Regions from separate parts of the Paenibacillus sp. MDV22-iso6 genome, predicted to be linked through region 3. Evidence: riboswitches for the same ligand, from Rfam matches in the RefSeq annotation. Region 3 holds a riboswitch; each other region holds the start of a gene.

Region 1 (3,503 bases), on a different contig from region 3:
GCAGGATGGATTAAATAGAGATAGTCGTTTATTCGACAAGAAGGGAGAAATACAGCATGATGTTGTTCGACACACATACACACCTGGATGCACCACAATTCGACGAGGACCGCGAGGAAATGATTCAGCGTGCTGTGGATGCAGGCGTTGGTCGCATGATTAATGTGGGCTTTAACCGGGAGACCATTCCAACCACGATGAAGCTGGCTGAAACCTATGAATTTATATATGCTGCCGTAGGCTGGCACCCAGTGGATGCAATCACAATGCAAGAGGGTGATCTGGAATGGATTGCATCTTTATGCAAGCATGAAAAAGTGGTAGCCATCGGCGAAATTGGTCTAGACTACTACTGGGACACTTCCCCGAAAGAGGTTCAACATCGCGTATTACGACAACAGATTGGTCTTGCCCGTGAGTTGAATATGCCGATTGTCATTCACAACCGGGATGCGCATGAGGATATTGTAAAGATTTTGCGTGAAGAGAAAGCTGGAGAAGTAGGCGGTGTCATGCATTCCTTCTCTGGCAGCTGGGAAACGGCGAAAATGTGTCTGGATTTAGGCTTTCATCTTTCCTTCGGAGGGCCAATCACGTTCAAAAATGCGAAGCAGCCTAAAGAGGTACTTGAGAAGGTTCCTATGGACCGATTTTTCATCGAAACGGACGCTCCTTATTTGACACCGCACCCTTATCGTGGAAAACGAAATGAGACAGCGCATGTACGTCTGGTTGCAGAAGCAGCTGCGGAAATTAAAGGCATTTCGATAGAGGAAATTGCAGCAATAACGACCAAAAATGCCATGGAACGATTTGGGATTCGTTAAAAGATCGAGCAAAACGGGTGAAAAAGTGAGTTAGGCGGAGTTAATTTGCTTTTTGATCCAAATAAATCAAGAATATTACAATATTTTAACCAAATATTTAGAAAAACGTACTTGAACAACGCTTTACAACATGCATAGAAACAGGATATCATCTTTTCAGTGAATTGTTGTGCGGAAAATTGGACAGATGTTCGGGGGATGAACAAAGGGACACTTTCCGATGAAACAACATTACTTTCATGAATCAGTCTCGCTGAGTCTCCGTTAACGGAGAGCGGGGGAACCAATAGGGCTTAAACATCGGTGATTGCAGCCGATGCGCAACATGCGCTGACCCAAAAGCAGCGTATGAATCTGCGAAGCCGTATTTGATTTCTTCTTTGGGTCTCGGGGTGAATTCAAGGGCGTCCGCCATGAGCGGATGACCGGAGATAGGGCGGCTCTCTTTCGCCCGAACCCGACAGCTAACCTCGCAAGCGGAAAAAGAGAGGCAACCTCGTGCATGAATTTCCGATATTCAGAATCATTCGGAAGCCACGAAAGAGTTCCTCTTAAACTCTTTCTTTGGCTTTTTTGTTTTTGAATAAAAGAAATACTGTCATCATACGGTAAGTATTCAGGAGGATGACATCATGTTGCGAAGATTGATTCATGGTGCAGAACCGGATTATGTTGGTCCGATCTGTGTTCTGTAGAAAATTTGGTATAGTCGCGTCAAAGACATCATGCATTACTTTAGACGGCGAGGCTATGAAGGAGGACGGAGAAGTGGGCACATTCCAACCAGAAGAGACCCATGAGTCACGATCATCCAGTAAGTCTTTCGCGTTGCGGTGGAAGCATGAGAACTTGCGTCAAATGGCATTGATCGCGATTTTCTCAATTGCGCTTACAATCATGATCTTGTTAGTCGTTTACGGTCAGGCCGGGAAACAAATTTCACTGGTTATTGATGGCAAAGCTCAAGCGGTAGAGACTCGTACAGGAATGCTTCAGGAAATGCTGGAGGAGCAGTCAATCACAGTCAGCCCTCACGATCAGGTATCCATGCCCTTGAATGGGGCGATCACAGATGGAGACCGCATCGTTATTGAGCGGGCCGTTCCAGTTAATATTACGGCAGACGGGGACACCAAGACTCTGTATACAACCGATTCATCGGTAAAAGATGCGATTAAAAAATCAGGTATTCAAATTGCAAGTGAAGACAAAGTATATCCGGCGCTTGGAACCACTATTGAAGCGGATATGAAAATCCGTGTAGTGCGGGTAACAAAGCGTACGGTGGAAGTGGAACATCCGATTGCTTATAAAGTGATCAAAACGGCTGACCCTAGCTTGTACAAAGGCGACAATCGTGTCGTTGTGAGCGGTAAAGAAGGCACACTTGTACAGCATATTGAAAAAGTGTTTCAGGATGGAGAATTGGTCTCCAAAAAAATGGTGGGTAAATCGGTCGCAACGAATCGCGTCGATAAAGTGATTGCCATTGGTACCAAAGCCAAACCTGTTGTGAAAGAGCCAGTGATTCAGACGGTATCGGCGCAGACTTCCACGACAAAAACAGCAACAACCACGAACTCGAAGAAAACCGCTGCCTCGGGCAGCAAAGTAATTACCGTCTCAGGCAGTTCTTTTAAATATTCAAAAGTCTTGAAAAATGTATCCATGACGGCATACTCTTCTGAAGAGCCTGGTATCGGCACAAAAACAGCTTCAGGTACTCGGGTAACTGAGGGACGTACCATTGCGGTTGATCCCAAAATCATTCCGATTGGCTGGTGGGTGTATATCGAGGGCCTTGGCTTCCGTCGTGCGGAAGACACAGGTGGTGCCATTAAAGGCAACAAAATTGATGTGTATTATGATAGTGTGAAGCATGCCCTGAACTTCGGACGGAAGAAAGGCAAGACGGTATATGTGATTGGTCCGGTGAAGCCGGAAGCGAACTAAAATCGTTTTACTTTGAAATGGGAATGCTATAAAATATAAGCATGAATGATTCATGCGGAATATGCGGCGGAGGGGTCTGAATTCAGTCTCCCCCGCCGTTTGGCAGAGAAGAGGGATATTCCTCTTCTTTTTGCGTTAGAAAGGAAGAAATGGAACATGATAAAAGAAGTGATCGTGGTAGAAGGCCGTGACGATACCGTAGCCATTCGACGTGCGGTTCAGGCAGATACGATCGAGACTGGTGGGTCCGCCATCAACCAGCGCATTCTAAAGCGGATCGCACTTGCTCAAGAGAGACGTGGTGTCATCGTACTGACAGACCCGGATCATGCTGGTGAACGTATTCGTAAAATCATCGCCAATAAAGTACCTGGTTGCAAGCATGCTTTCATTCCGGAGGCAGATGCTACGCGCAAAGGCGACATCGGAGTGGAGAACGCTTCACCGGAGGCGATTCGTCATGCATTAGCACGTGTACACACGTCATATGAAGGCGCACCCAGTCTGATTGATTGGGAGGATCTGATTGCGGCGGGACTGATTGTGCACCCACAGGCTGCTGCACGTCGTATGGAGATGGGCAATCTGCTGGGCATAGGTTATTGCAATGGCAAGCAGTTCCACAAGCGGTTGAGTGTATTCCAGATTACCCGGGAAGAGTTCTCCGAAGCATTATCGCAAATTGAACGTGAAGGATTGTGAGCGTATGAAAGGCATGGAAGA
Region 2 (3,503 bases), on a different contig from region 3:
TCGGTTACATTGCAGAAAAAAGGGAGTGAATATAAGAAGGTTCCTGTTCGAATTATGTTCGAAGATGGGAAAACCATGACGAAAGAATGGGATGGTAGCGAGGAGCGCATTACCTACAAACTGACCTATACTTCCCCTGTTTCCTGGGCTATGACTGATCCGCTATACACGATTGTGCTGGAGAACCATCATATGAACAATTTTCTGAAAGCCGGACTGGATGAGCCAACTAAATCCCGCTGGAGCATGAGCGCAACCAAAATTATAGAAGCCATATTCGGAAGTCTGTCATGGTGAGGTGGATACAGTGAAAGCGAAAATACGTGAAGGCTGGTTTCTCGTCCGTCAGCATATGTTCATTGCGGCACTCTTATTTCTCTATCAATTAGTATGGGGATACTTTCTTTATCGAATGGTGCAGTCAGCTGTGGTTCCGCTGCTCCTGCGTTATCCTGACCCTGATACAGGGGAACTCAGTACGATTTTATTTAAAATGGAGAGCCAACTCGGTCTGACAACGAATCCGGAGGTTCACCGCTATTTATGGATTTTAGGGGCTATGCTGCTGATACGGATTCTGATTAGCCCACTCATTCAGGCAGGGCTGCTCTACTCGCTCCAGCATTATAACCATTCGGAAGAGCGCATTCCATTCATTCGCGGTATCAAAAATTTATGGAAACCGATGCTGTTGCTCCACACCATTCGGACTATATTACTGCTGCTACCCGCTTATTGGCTCGCGCCAAAGCTCTATTCCATCTTTATGGAAGGTTTTCATTCCCTCCATCTGCTCTTGCCTGGTATTCCCTATGTTGCTGGTTGGATTGTATACGGGTGGGTTATCCATCATGTCCTACTGTACATGCAGTTTGGTATCTCAGCTCCCGATGGGGAAGGCGGAGCACGTGGTACGTTTCAAGCTATATGGATTGCACTACGCCAAGTCATCACTCTAATCGGCATTGCTGTCCTGCTGGGCGGCCTTCATCTGTTGGTCTTTGGTGCCTTTACTTCAGCTTCATGGTTACTAACCGGCTTAACTGGTCTTATACTACAACAAACGTATCCACTTGCCCGGTGCTTGCTGAGCCTGTGGAAAATATGTGCCCATTTCCGCCTATGGCAGTCCAACTCGGTCAAAGATTAAATTAAACGGTTAAAAACGGTTACCATCTCTATGTAAAGTTGTATTCTTCAAATGCCGTTAAACAAGCAAACCTCGACCTTTCCCCGTCAAAGGTCGAGGGTTTTTTTGTTAATTTTGTTGTTAAACGTTGCCAAAGTGATATACCTCTGTTACAATAATCGCAGTGAGTTTTTAGTAACAACTTTGTAATCTTTACCTTCATATTTGTAACTACTTAAAATTTAATCGTCATTTCTTGATTTCGCAGGTGCATAACTAGCATAGCCAAATTCCTAGCACCTGGGAAGCGGGGGAACCAGTTATGGGTGAATTGATCTTGCAACAGAGGGATCATAGGGGACCTTCAACCGAATCCTTAAGCTAACCTCGCAGGCATTGGAAGGGGTATATCTCTTGTTTAAGAAGAAATTAACCGCAGCTGTACTCAGCCTCACATTCGCATTATCGCTTGGAGCAGGCAGCGCATTCGCAGATTCGAAAATGGACCAAGTTATTGATTCAGCAATGGGGACTACATACAAAAGCGGAGGAACAACGCTTAACGGCTTTGACTGCTCTGGATTCACAAGTTATGTATTCGACAAGCTGGGCATTGATCTGGCTCGCCAATCGAGTTCACAATTCGACATGGGTGATTCGGTATCCCGGATGGAAATGAGACCAGGTGATCTGGTATTCTTCAATACAACGGGCAAAGGGGTCTCGCACGTAGGGATCTTTGTAGGGAATGGGAAGTTTGCACACTCCTCTTCTTCCAAAGGAGTTACAATTAGCGAATTAAGCGAAAGCTATTGGGCCAACCGCTATGTTGGCGCTAAACGTATTATGAGCACGGACGCATATGAGACATTGGCCATTGAATAGGGACAAGCCGAGCAACGTCATGCTGTAACAATAACTTTACTGTAACGAAGCATAATAGAACCGTCTGGTACATTCTCCGCAGGAATGTTATCCGGCGGTTTTTTTGTGCTTCGTTTCCTTAACATATTCGGGATAGCTATCAAACCTAATTTTAACTTTTTTTAAAGCTATTTTTCATTGCTTCGCCCGTGCTCTTATAATGTTTTTACCCATCCCACTATAATATAAACGAAATTACCGGAACTTTTGTTTCACTTTTTTTCAAAAACGAGGACTTGCCAAATGAACGCCTCTTTTGTAGAGTGAAAACAAGCTTAGATATGGAATGACATATGTATATGTATATGGACAAATCAAAATCATTATAGCTTGTTCACAATGAGAGGAGCGTGCAGTTGTATGGATGAAGCCCCTGTGACGTTTCACGTTGTGCCCATGCAAGAAGAACACGCGGAACTAATCTGCGATTGGCAGTATGACCCGCCTTATAATATTTATAGCTGGCTGCCCTGGGAGCAGATGAAAGCACTTGAAGTGGAATTCGGCGATCCCAAGCTACGGAAAGAACAATATGCGGTGGTGCTGGGAGAGGATCAGCAGATTTGCGGTTTTGCTCAGTACTTCCCTCTTGAAGGTGTAACCCGCATCGGACTTGGCATGCACCCCGATCGATGTGGTCATGGTCAAGGAACGGCTTTTGTCTCGGCCATTGTGCAGGAAGCCATTCGCCGGAACCCTGCAAACGAAATTGATCTGGAAGTTCTGACCTGGAATGACCGGGCTATTCGTGTCTATCTCAAAGCCGGATTTGTTACGCAGGATACATACGAACGACAGACACCGGGTGGTTTGAAACCTTTTTACTGTATGGTCTATGAAGGTCCACGCGAATAACTAGGGCTTGAAATCACCCCAAAAAGTCCCCGGTTATGTGATTAGTTCAAAAAATTACCACAAAATGCTATGATGTCACTACAGGTTCCGTTATAATGATATGGATAGTTTCAAGTTAGATGATCTTTCATTCTGGAGGGGACATAAGGGATGCACAAATGGATCATGAGCGGGGTATTTTTTGCAGCGTGCGCTTTAGCTATTGTACTAATGTTTACGCTTCCAGGGAAAGAGGAAGTTGCAGAAGAAGCGAAACCGACGATGCCGCAAGTTACAATGGATGCAGGACAGGCTGAGGCACTGGTCAAAGCAAACTGTATTACCTGCCACGGTGATCAGCTTCAAGGGGGCATGGGCCCTAGTCTGCAGAAGATTGGCAGCCAGGACGATGTGGAGAAGATTTATACGACCATCGTCAAAGGTAAAAGCGGCGGTATGCCTTCGTTCAAAGACAAGCTGAAGGATGAAGAAATCGCGAATATTGCGATGTGGCTGGCGGAGAAGAAGTAATCCAAGATGTTCAAGGCGATCAGTTTGTGGCAGGGGGCATGTATAGAGAGTGTGATGGCTTCAATCATCCTCTGCTCTTTACTCA
Region 3 (3,503 bases):
TTATGCAGGCACTCATGGCTGAATGCAGATAACCAAGGACCGCCTCCTCGACAGGGATTTCGAGGTGGTGGTTAATCCAGGCGTGAACAGTGGGGAGACAGCCAACAGATTCATATTTAGCCAGCGTTTGTTCGAGATGGCTAAAATCAATCCAGGGGTGTAGTGCGCGAGCTAGCTTAATTAGTCGTTTGCCCATAATGGAGGCATGTTCTCTAAGATTGACTGGGGTGCGCTGGACATGAACGAGTTTGTCGATGAGGGCTGTACGCCATGCGTCCTTGTGATCTGCGGCGGTGTATATGCCTTTAATCGCCATACCTTCCAGACGCACGATGCTGGGATGCAATTGACAGCGCATGAATGATTCGAGATCTTCAACACTACGAATGGTACCTTCAGCGATATGGGCATCCATACCGAAGGAATGGGAGAACCCTCCGACCTGGATAGAGGAATCAAGCAGTTTGACATAATCGAGCAGCTTATTCCCACGGTTCACAATCTTTCGCCTCCTACGTTCGTTAAATGTTATGTTAAATAACATTTATATTCCTTTTTGGTTCGCTTTATGTTTGTAAATCCGAATTATATGATATATATATTCACATAAATATCCGCTTTTTGTCAATAGTTTCTTTGTTTTTTGAATATTAAATCTATTTAGTGTTATTTTATATAACTTTATGAGTTACTTTATACTAAGAGGATGTGAAGGATGGTAATACAAATAAAGTAGAGTGATCGGCCTAATCGGGTATACAAACGAGATCAAATTTAATCATATGCACTTCGTAGGAGAAAATGACGAGATTATACGATTTATGGAAGGAAAAGCGCAGTTAAAATGATATTAAGAAAAATGCTTTACTTTTAAACATGAACCGGGTATAATCAATTTTGTTGCCGATTATTTACGACATGCGGTCGTGGTGGAATGGCAGACACGCTATCTTGAGGGGGTAGTGGGTGTATACCCGTGGAGGTTCGAGTCCTCTCGACCGCATCATAAGAACGATAAAGAAGAAGCTTCCCGTATGGGAAGCTTCTTCTTTTTTTGTTTTATTTACAGTACAGATGGGCCAGACAAAAAAAGGTCACCCGTTTCCCCTGAATGCATGCTCATTCTGTCTGCTGGGTCGGATGGCCTTTACTTGTTATTTAAGCAATTCTTTGATGTCCGCTTCAATTTTATCAGGTGTTGTTTTGGGAGCATACCGTTTCAGAACACGTCCGTTCTGATCCACAAGGAATTTGGTGAAGTTCCATTTGATGGCTTTGGAGCCGAGTACGCCTGGTGCTTCTTTGGTAAGGTGCTGGAATAGAGGGTGAGCGCTTGAACCATTCACATCGATCTTCTCAAACATCGGGAAGCTAACACCATAGTTCATCTGGCAGAACTCGGCAATATCATCAGAAGAGCCTTTTTCCTGTGCAAACTGGTTGCTTGGAAAACCAAGAACTTCGAATGGGGAGTCTTTAAACTTATCCTGAAGCTCTTGCAGACCTTTGAATTGAGGTGTGAGGCCGCATTGGCTTGCTGTATTCACGATAAGCAGTACTTTGTCACGATAGTTGGACATTTCAACTTCCTGACCGCGAAGGGTGTTTACTTTGTAGTCGTAGACTGACATGAAAATCGCCTCCATTTCATATTCTTCTTTCTTCTATTATATTGATTACAATTAAATAATGCAAAATTAATATTGCTTTTTTAACTCAATTTGAAGCTGTCGTGTATGATCTGTGACTGATTTGCTACCTGAATTTCGCTAAAGAGAGAATTAGAGAGCTTTGATGAGATGGGTAGAGAATGGATACGTTGTAAGCGCTATTATTGATGTGTAATGGCAAAAATCCGTCGATTCGGTGATCTGCGCAGACTTTACACCAATATGGCACGGGTGTATGATTCATATCGTAATTCCAATTTAAATTAAATTTTACATGAAAAACGAAACAAACGATAATATCGCTCTGATTAATGATTATAAAAGAACGATGTTTTAATCGCTGAGTTTCCATTCATTCATGGGTGGGAAACGGGGGAACCAACAGGATGAACTGTCCAGGACAGTAGGCATCCATGGGGTGAATTTTCCGGTGACAGCCGGAAATAGGGCGACTCTCGCGCCCGAATCCGTCAGCTAACCTCGTAAGCGTTAAAGGGAGAGGCAACAAGCCGTACGCTGGTTCATAGTGTCTTTTTGCTATGGATTATTGAAGAAGCGTCCGGGAGGCCTTGGTCCCCCACGCTTCTTTTTTGTTGTCTTTTCACGCCAAGGGAGGAACGAATGATGGATAAAGAGATGATCTTAGTGACTGCTCCAAATGAAGCAGGACGTAAATTTATCAAATTGCTGATGTACAAAAAAATGCCGTTTGCCGTTCTGACCAACAGTGCAGGGGAAGAGCGCAGGCTCCGGAGGATTGGTGTGGAGCATGTCATTCGCATGAACACAGCTGCTGCTCAGAAATGGTTTTTGCCGCAAGGTAGTGTCGGCAATGTTTTTATTTTTGAAAATAGCCTAAACCTGACCTGTCGATATTTACAGATCTGCCGCTCCTGGACATCCAAGTCCCTGTGTGTCATTACGGAACAAAGCCACCCCAAAGGGATCTATCGGGGAATGGGAGCAGACCGTATTGTATATTCCTTGAATGGGGAAGTTGGGTTTCTACTGAATGGCTAGTGGCTAGTACTATTCCTGTGATTGATCCAGTGCCAGCTGCCTGTTATAATTGAAATCATAAATAAACGGAAACTTGAGGAGACTCATGCATGTTGGTGGGTCTTCTTTTTTATGGTTTGGGAAATAGGGATATGGATTTCCTGTGGCTAACGAGGAGGAATAGGCGTGCCGGATGTACGTGGAATACAATGGTTGTTCTTTGATGTGGGGGATACGCTCGTGGACGAATGGGAGCCGGTAGATGATATTATCGGTCAGTTCGTTCGTGAAGCTTGTGCGCTTGGTTATCAGGTGGAGATGCAGACGGTGCGAGAACTATTTGCCGCCTCCTACCGAAATTACGAGCAATGGCCGATGAAATTGGCTATTCGTACCCTTATCAGCGACGAGGGGCACCGGGAACAGATACAGGAGAAGCTGAAGTTCCGCAAAGAGCTTGAGCGCCCCTTCGCGTCAGCCGACGCTGTTCTCCAGACGTTGTCGCAACACTATAAGATTGGTATCATTGCCAATCAGAGTCCGGGGACGGAAAATCGGCTGGATAGCTACGGCTTGCGCAAGTATGTGGATGTGCTGGCCTGTTCGGCTGAAGAAGGAGTGTCCAAGCCTGATCCTGAATTGTATGCTGTAGCGTTGAAACAGGCGGGATGCAAACCTGAGGAAGCGGTCATGATCGGCGACAGGATTGATAATGATATTATTCCGGCTAAGAAGCTGGGTATGCACACGATCCGGATTTTGCAGGGTTATGGCAGATTCCAGCCGGAGCTTGCGGATGCAGAGCGTCCAGACTGGACTATTGAATCACTGGAG
Region 4 (3,503 bases), on a different contig from region 3:
CATCATCTCGGTTATTGGTATGGTGGACATTATGTACCAGGCAAGTGTAGTCAAAAACATTACGTACCAAGGAATGAATCCATTCCTGATTGCAGCGGCCATTTACTTTGTGCTGACGTTCATTTTGTCCAAGCTGCTGGGTCGACTGGAAAGGAAGTTGAGTGCAAGTGATAGACGTTAGACAATTACACAAATCATATGGAAATAACGATGTGCTCAAGGGCATTAACGTAACAATTGGTAAAGGCGAGGTTGTCGTGGTCATCGGTCCGTCCGGATCGGGGAAAAGTACCTTTTTGCGCTGTCTTAACTTATTGGAGCAGCCTACTTCCGGTGAGATTGACTTTGAGGGAGTTTCGATCACTGACCCTAAACACAACATTAATGCAACTCGTGAAAAAATGGGGATGGTATTCCAGCATTTCAATCTGTTCCCGCACAAAACGGTGCAGCAGAACATTACGATTGCTCCCATTAAAGTGAAAAAACAATCTGCACAGGAAGCGGAACTAATCTGCGCAGATTTGCTGAAGACGGTTGGCCTGTCTGACAAAAAAGACGCTTATCCTAATCAGCTGTCCGGAGGACAGAAACAACGGATCGCTATTGCAAGAGCGCTTGCGATGCAGCCGCATGTCATGCTGTTTGACGAGCCTACTTCAGCACTGGACCCTGAAATGGTCGGTGAAGTACTGGATGTCATGAAGCGGCTTGCAGAGGGCGGCATGACCATGGTTATTGTAACGCATGAGATGGGCTTCGCACGCGAAGTAGGGGACCGCATCCTGTTTATGGATGGTGGGGTTATTGTAGAAGAAGGAACACCTGCTGAAGTGTTTGGTGAGCCTAAGCATGCACGTACACGTGACTTCCTTGCTAAAGTGCTCTAATACATCCGAGTCATCATTAGGATGAATTGGATGAAAATGCAAAATATATACTGTGGATGAGAATTCTTATTCCCTCATAGATCCCTGTCGGCGACCTGTCGGCAGGGATTGTTTTGTTGCGTGTGAATACGCACGGATTTACATAAAAAGTAACGTTTCTGTCATCAACGATATAAGCTCAAATAGACATTTTTTTGAAAAAGTCGCTTGAATTCAGCAAAAATATTGAAGTGAATTAGCCAGATGGTAACATTTACTACGACTCTTGGTTACAAAGTTGTGATATATTTGTTCCTGCCGAAACTTCCGGAGTTGGGAGTGTGGGGGATGTAACGATGCAGAGTGTGCTTGGGGAAGAATCATTTGCACACGGCTTGGGGTGAATTAGGGCTACATAAATTATTAATGTAATTGAACCTATAGGGTGGTTTCCTCCATCCGAATCCGACAACTAACTTCGCAGGCATAATGAGGGAGGAAGACCATGATTAACAAGAAACGTATAGCCAAAACAGCAACAGCTTTGCTGACAGCAGCAATGCTCATTCAGGCCGTTCCGGCTCATGCTGATTCAGTTCATGTGGCCAAAGAGGGGGATACCTTCTACACCTTATCCAAACAATATGGAGTTGGACTTAACGCTCTTATTAAAGCTAACAATGACATTTCAGCTTACAACATTTATGGTGGTTTGAAAATTACGATCCCTGGTAAAACAACGAACACAGCTTCTGCTGCAGCAGCTAAAACGGAGGCCAAAACGGTAACTGCCGCAAGCCTTGACGTTAATGCAGATAGTAAAGTTGTACAAGCCTGGGGTAAAACGTTTGATTACAGCAAAGCTGTCGACGTCAAAGCAACAGCATACTCCGCAGACGCTTCCGAAAATGGAGGATGGGGTGCTGTGGATTACTTCGGTAATCCGCTTGAATTGGGTACCATTGCAGTAGACCCGAGTATCATTCCATTGGGTACAAAGGTACTGGTGACAGGTCATACACATCCCGGACTGCCAAAACAGGCATTTGTCGCAACGGCTCGTGATGTGGGTAGTGCCATTAAAGGTCACAAGATCGATATCTTTATTCCTGGCAGCAAGCAATCCGTGAGCACATTTGGTATTCAGGATGTTGAACTTTACATTTTGAAATAAAATCAAAGCGTAGCTGCACATCATCATATGTGACTCCAACTATATCTAAATTAAACAATAAAGGGTGTTCTTCCATCACAATAATGTGATGGAAGAACACCCTTTTGAATATCCAACTTCAGGGATCTTGACCTATTTACCCTTTGGCAGTTCCAGCATTTCGTCCAAAGTCACCAGCTCGTACCCGCGGTTTCGCAATTCCTCGATAACTTCAGGCAACGCCTCGATGGTACCACTCAGCTTCGATCCGACACCGCCTCCTGCATGTTGCAGAACAATGGAACCTGGTTTAACGGCCGACAGGATGTTTTGTTTGACTTCCTCTTTGGAGAGGCCCTTCCAGTCCAGGGAATCGACGTTCCAATTCACAATGCTGTAATGTTGTTTGGCCGCCCATTGCAGCTGTTGCTCATTAATGTCGCCATAAGGTGGACGAATCATTTTGGGAGTGTAGCCCGCCAGATTACGAATAATATCTCCGGTATGTAAGATTTGTTTGCGAAATGCATTCATGGACAATTTACTGAACTCCGGGTGATTGTAGCTGTGATTGCCAACAATATGCCCTTCCTTCACCATGCGTTTCACTAAATCCGGATGTTTCTCAGCGCGATTTCCCACAATGAAAAATGTAGCCCGTACCTTGTATTTTTTTAGAATATCCAGTACCTGCGGGGTGAACCGTGGATCAGGTACGTCATCAAAAGTCAGAGCGACCTTTTTTGTTGAGGGGCCATTGGTTTTGAACGTATCCGCATATTTTTGTCTGAGCTGTCCCAGAGTCAACTGTTCTTCTTCGGAAGAATCAGACTTCGAAGCAGGTTCGGTTTGCGGACTTGAAGAAGCCCATAACTGAGCAGGAGCGTAACTTCCCCCCAGAAGAATGACCATGATGGATAACATTATGAGGCGTATACGCATGTTAGTGCCTCCTTTTCCCAAATTGCGTTCTCTTTGGTATGCCCGGGGCCATCCGTATTTATGCATATTGTGAGATGTTTCATTGCTGATTCATTAAATCGGAGCCATAATTCCACCATATATATAGAAAAGGACAGGTGGAGCAGGATGAGTACATACGATTTAAATTCCGTTCGTTTACAGGTGATTGAGGCAGGGGAAGACAAGGTGTTTATGGTAACTGGAGGCAGATCACATATTGGAGCAGTAGCAACCTTTTATCCGGACCGTGAGCGGGTAAGCGGGGCTACGATGCATATTCCGGGGCATAAAGAGCAAGAGCTGTGTGAAAGGCTCGCACGTAAGGCCGCCCTACATTTAAAAGTAACCGTGACCGTGATTATGGGGATTCACTTTGATGCAATTACGCGCATGCAGATTGATGAGATTGTGCAGACTGCAGAGAAGCTGCTTGATGAGGAGCTGTGCCAAACTAGTCAACTGATTCAATAGTTCGATGGACGCTAAGTAGGCTAAAATCGTTTTTTATGATTTTTTTT

What was found. A riboswitch is a leader RNA that binds a small molecule or an ion and turns the genes downstream of it on or off. The one in region 3 is predicted to bind cyclic di-AMP.
Region 1: linked by a shared signal. The riboswitch ahead of AC4PM4_RS29440 (resuscitation-promoting factor) and the one ahead of AC4PM4_RS08765 (HAD family hydrolase) in region 3 are both predicted to bind cyclic di-AMP.
Region 2: linked by a shared signal. The riboswitch ahead of AC4PM4_RS30215 (C40 family peptidase) and the one ahead of AC4PM4_RS08765 (HAD family hydrolase) in region 3 are both predicted to bind cyclic di-AMP.
Region 4: linked by a shared signal. The riboswitch ahead of AC4PM4_RS24205 (3D domain-containing protein) and the one ahead of AC4PM4_RS08765 (HAD family hydrolase) in region 3 are both predicted to bind cyclic di-AMP.

The regions. Positions count from the first base shown of each region.
Region 1 covers NZ_JBZVDZ010000016.1:14,467-17,969, forward strand. Annotated here, with positions in the region: gene AC4PM4_RS29435 (TatD family hydrolase) at 57-827, shown strand; cyclic di-AMP (ydaO/yuaA leader) riboswitch at 1,069-1,322, shown strand; gene AC4PM4_RS29440 (resuscitation-promoting factor) at 1,596-2,780, shown strand; gene rnmV (ribonuclease M5) at 2,937-3,482, shown strand; gene rsmA (16S rRNA (adenine(1518)-N(6)/adenine(1519)-N(6))-dimethyltransferase RsmA) at 3,487-3,503, shown strand, end outside.
Region 2 covers NZ_JBZVDZ010000018.1:28,850-32,352, forward strand. Annotated here, with positions in the region: gene AC4PM4_RS30205 (M1 family metallopeptidase) at 1-297, shown strand, start outside; gene AC4PM4_RS30210 (hypothetical protein) at 308-1,150, shown strand; cyclic di-AMP (ydaO/yuaA leader) riboswitch at 1,403-1,540, shown strand; gene AC4PM4_RS30215 (C40 family peptidase) at 1,544-2,014, shown strand; gene AC4PM4_RS30220 (GNAT family N-acetyltransferase) at 2,414-2,908, shown strand; gene AC4PM4_RS30225 (c-type cytochrome) at 3,059-3,418, shown strand.
Region 3 covers NZ_JBZVDZ010000002.1:559,749-563,251, forward strand. Annotated here, with positions in the region: gene AC4PM4_RS08745 (urease accessory protein UreF) at 1-499, opposite strand, end outside; tRNA gene AC4PM4_RS08750 (tRNA-Leu) at 921-1,003, shown strand; partial or broken gene AC4PM4_RS08755 (hypothetical protein) at 1,075-1,173, shown strand; gene AC4PM4_RS08760 (glutathione peroxidase) at 1,155-1,631, opposite strand; cyclic di-AMP (ydaO/yuaA leader) riboswitch at 1,999-2,174, shown strand; gene AC4PM4_RS08765 (HAD family hydrolase) at 2,295-2,690, shown strand; gene AC4PM4_RS08770 (HAD family hydrolase) at 2,856-3,503, shown strand, end outside.
Region 4 covers NZ_JBZVDZ010000009.1:108,895-112,397, reverse strand. Annotated here, with positions in the region: gene AC4PM4_RS24215 (ABC transporter substrate-binding protein/permease) at 1-181, shown strand, start outside; gene AC4PM4_RS24210 (amino acid ABC transporter ATP-binding protein) at 168-890, shown strand; cyclic di-AMP (ydaO/yuaA leader) riboswitch at 1,176-1,372, shown strand; gene AC4PM4_RS24205 (3D domain-containing protein) at 1,375-2,043, shown strand; gene AC4PM4_RS24200 (polysaccharide deacetylase family protein) at 2,176-2,964, opposite strand; gene lpdD (prenylated flavin chaperone LpdD) at 3,112-3,456, shown strand.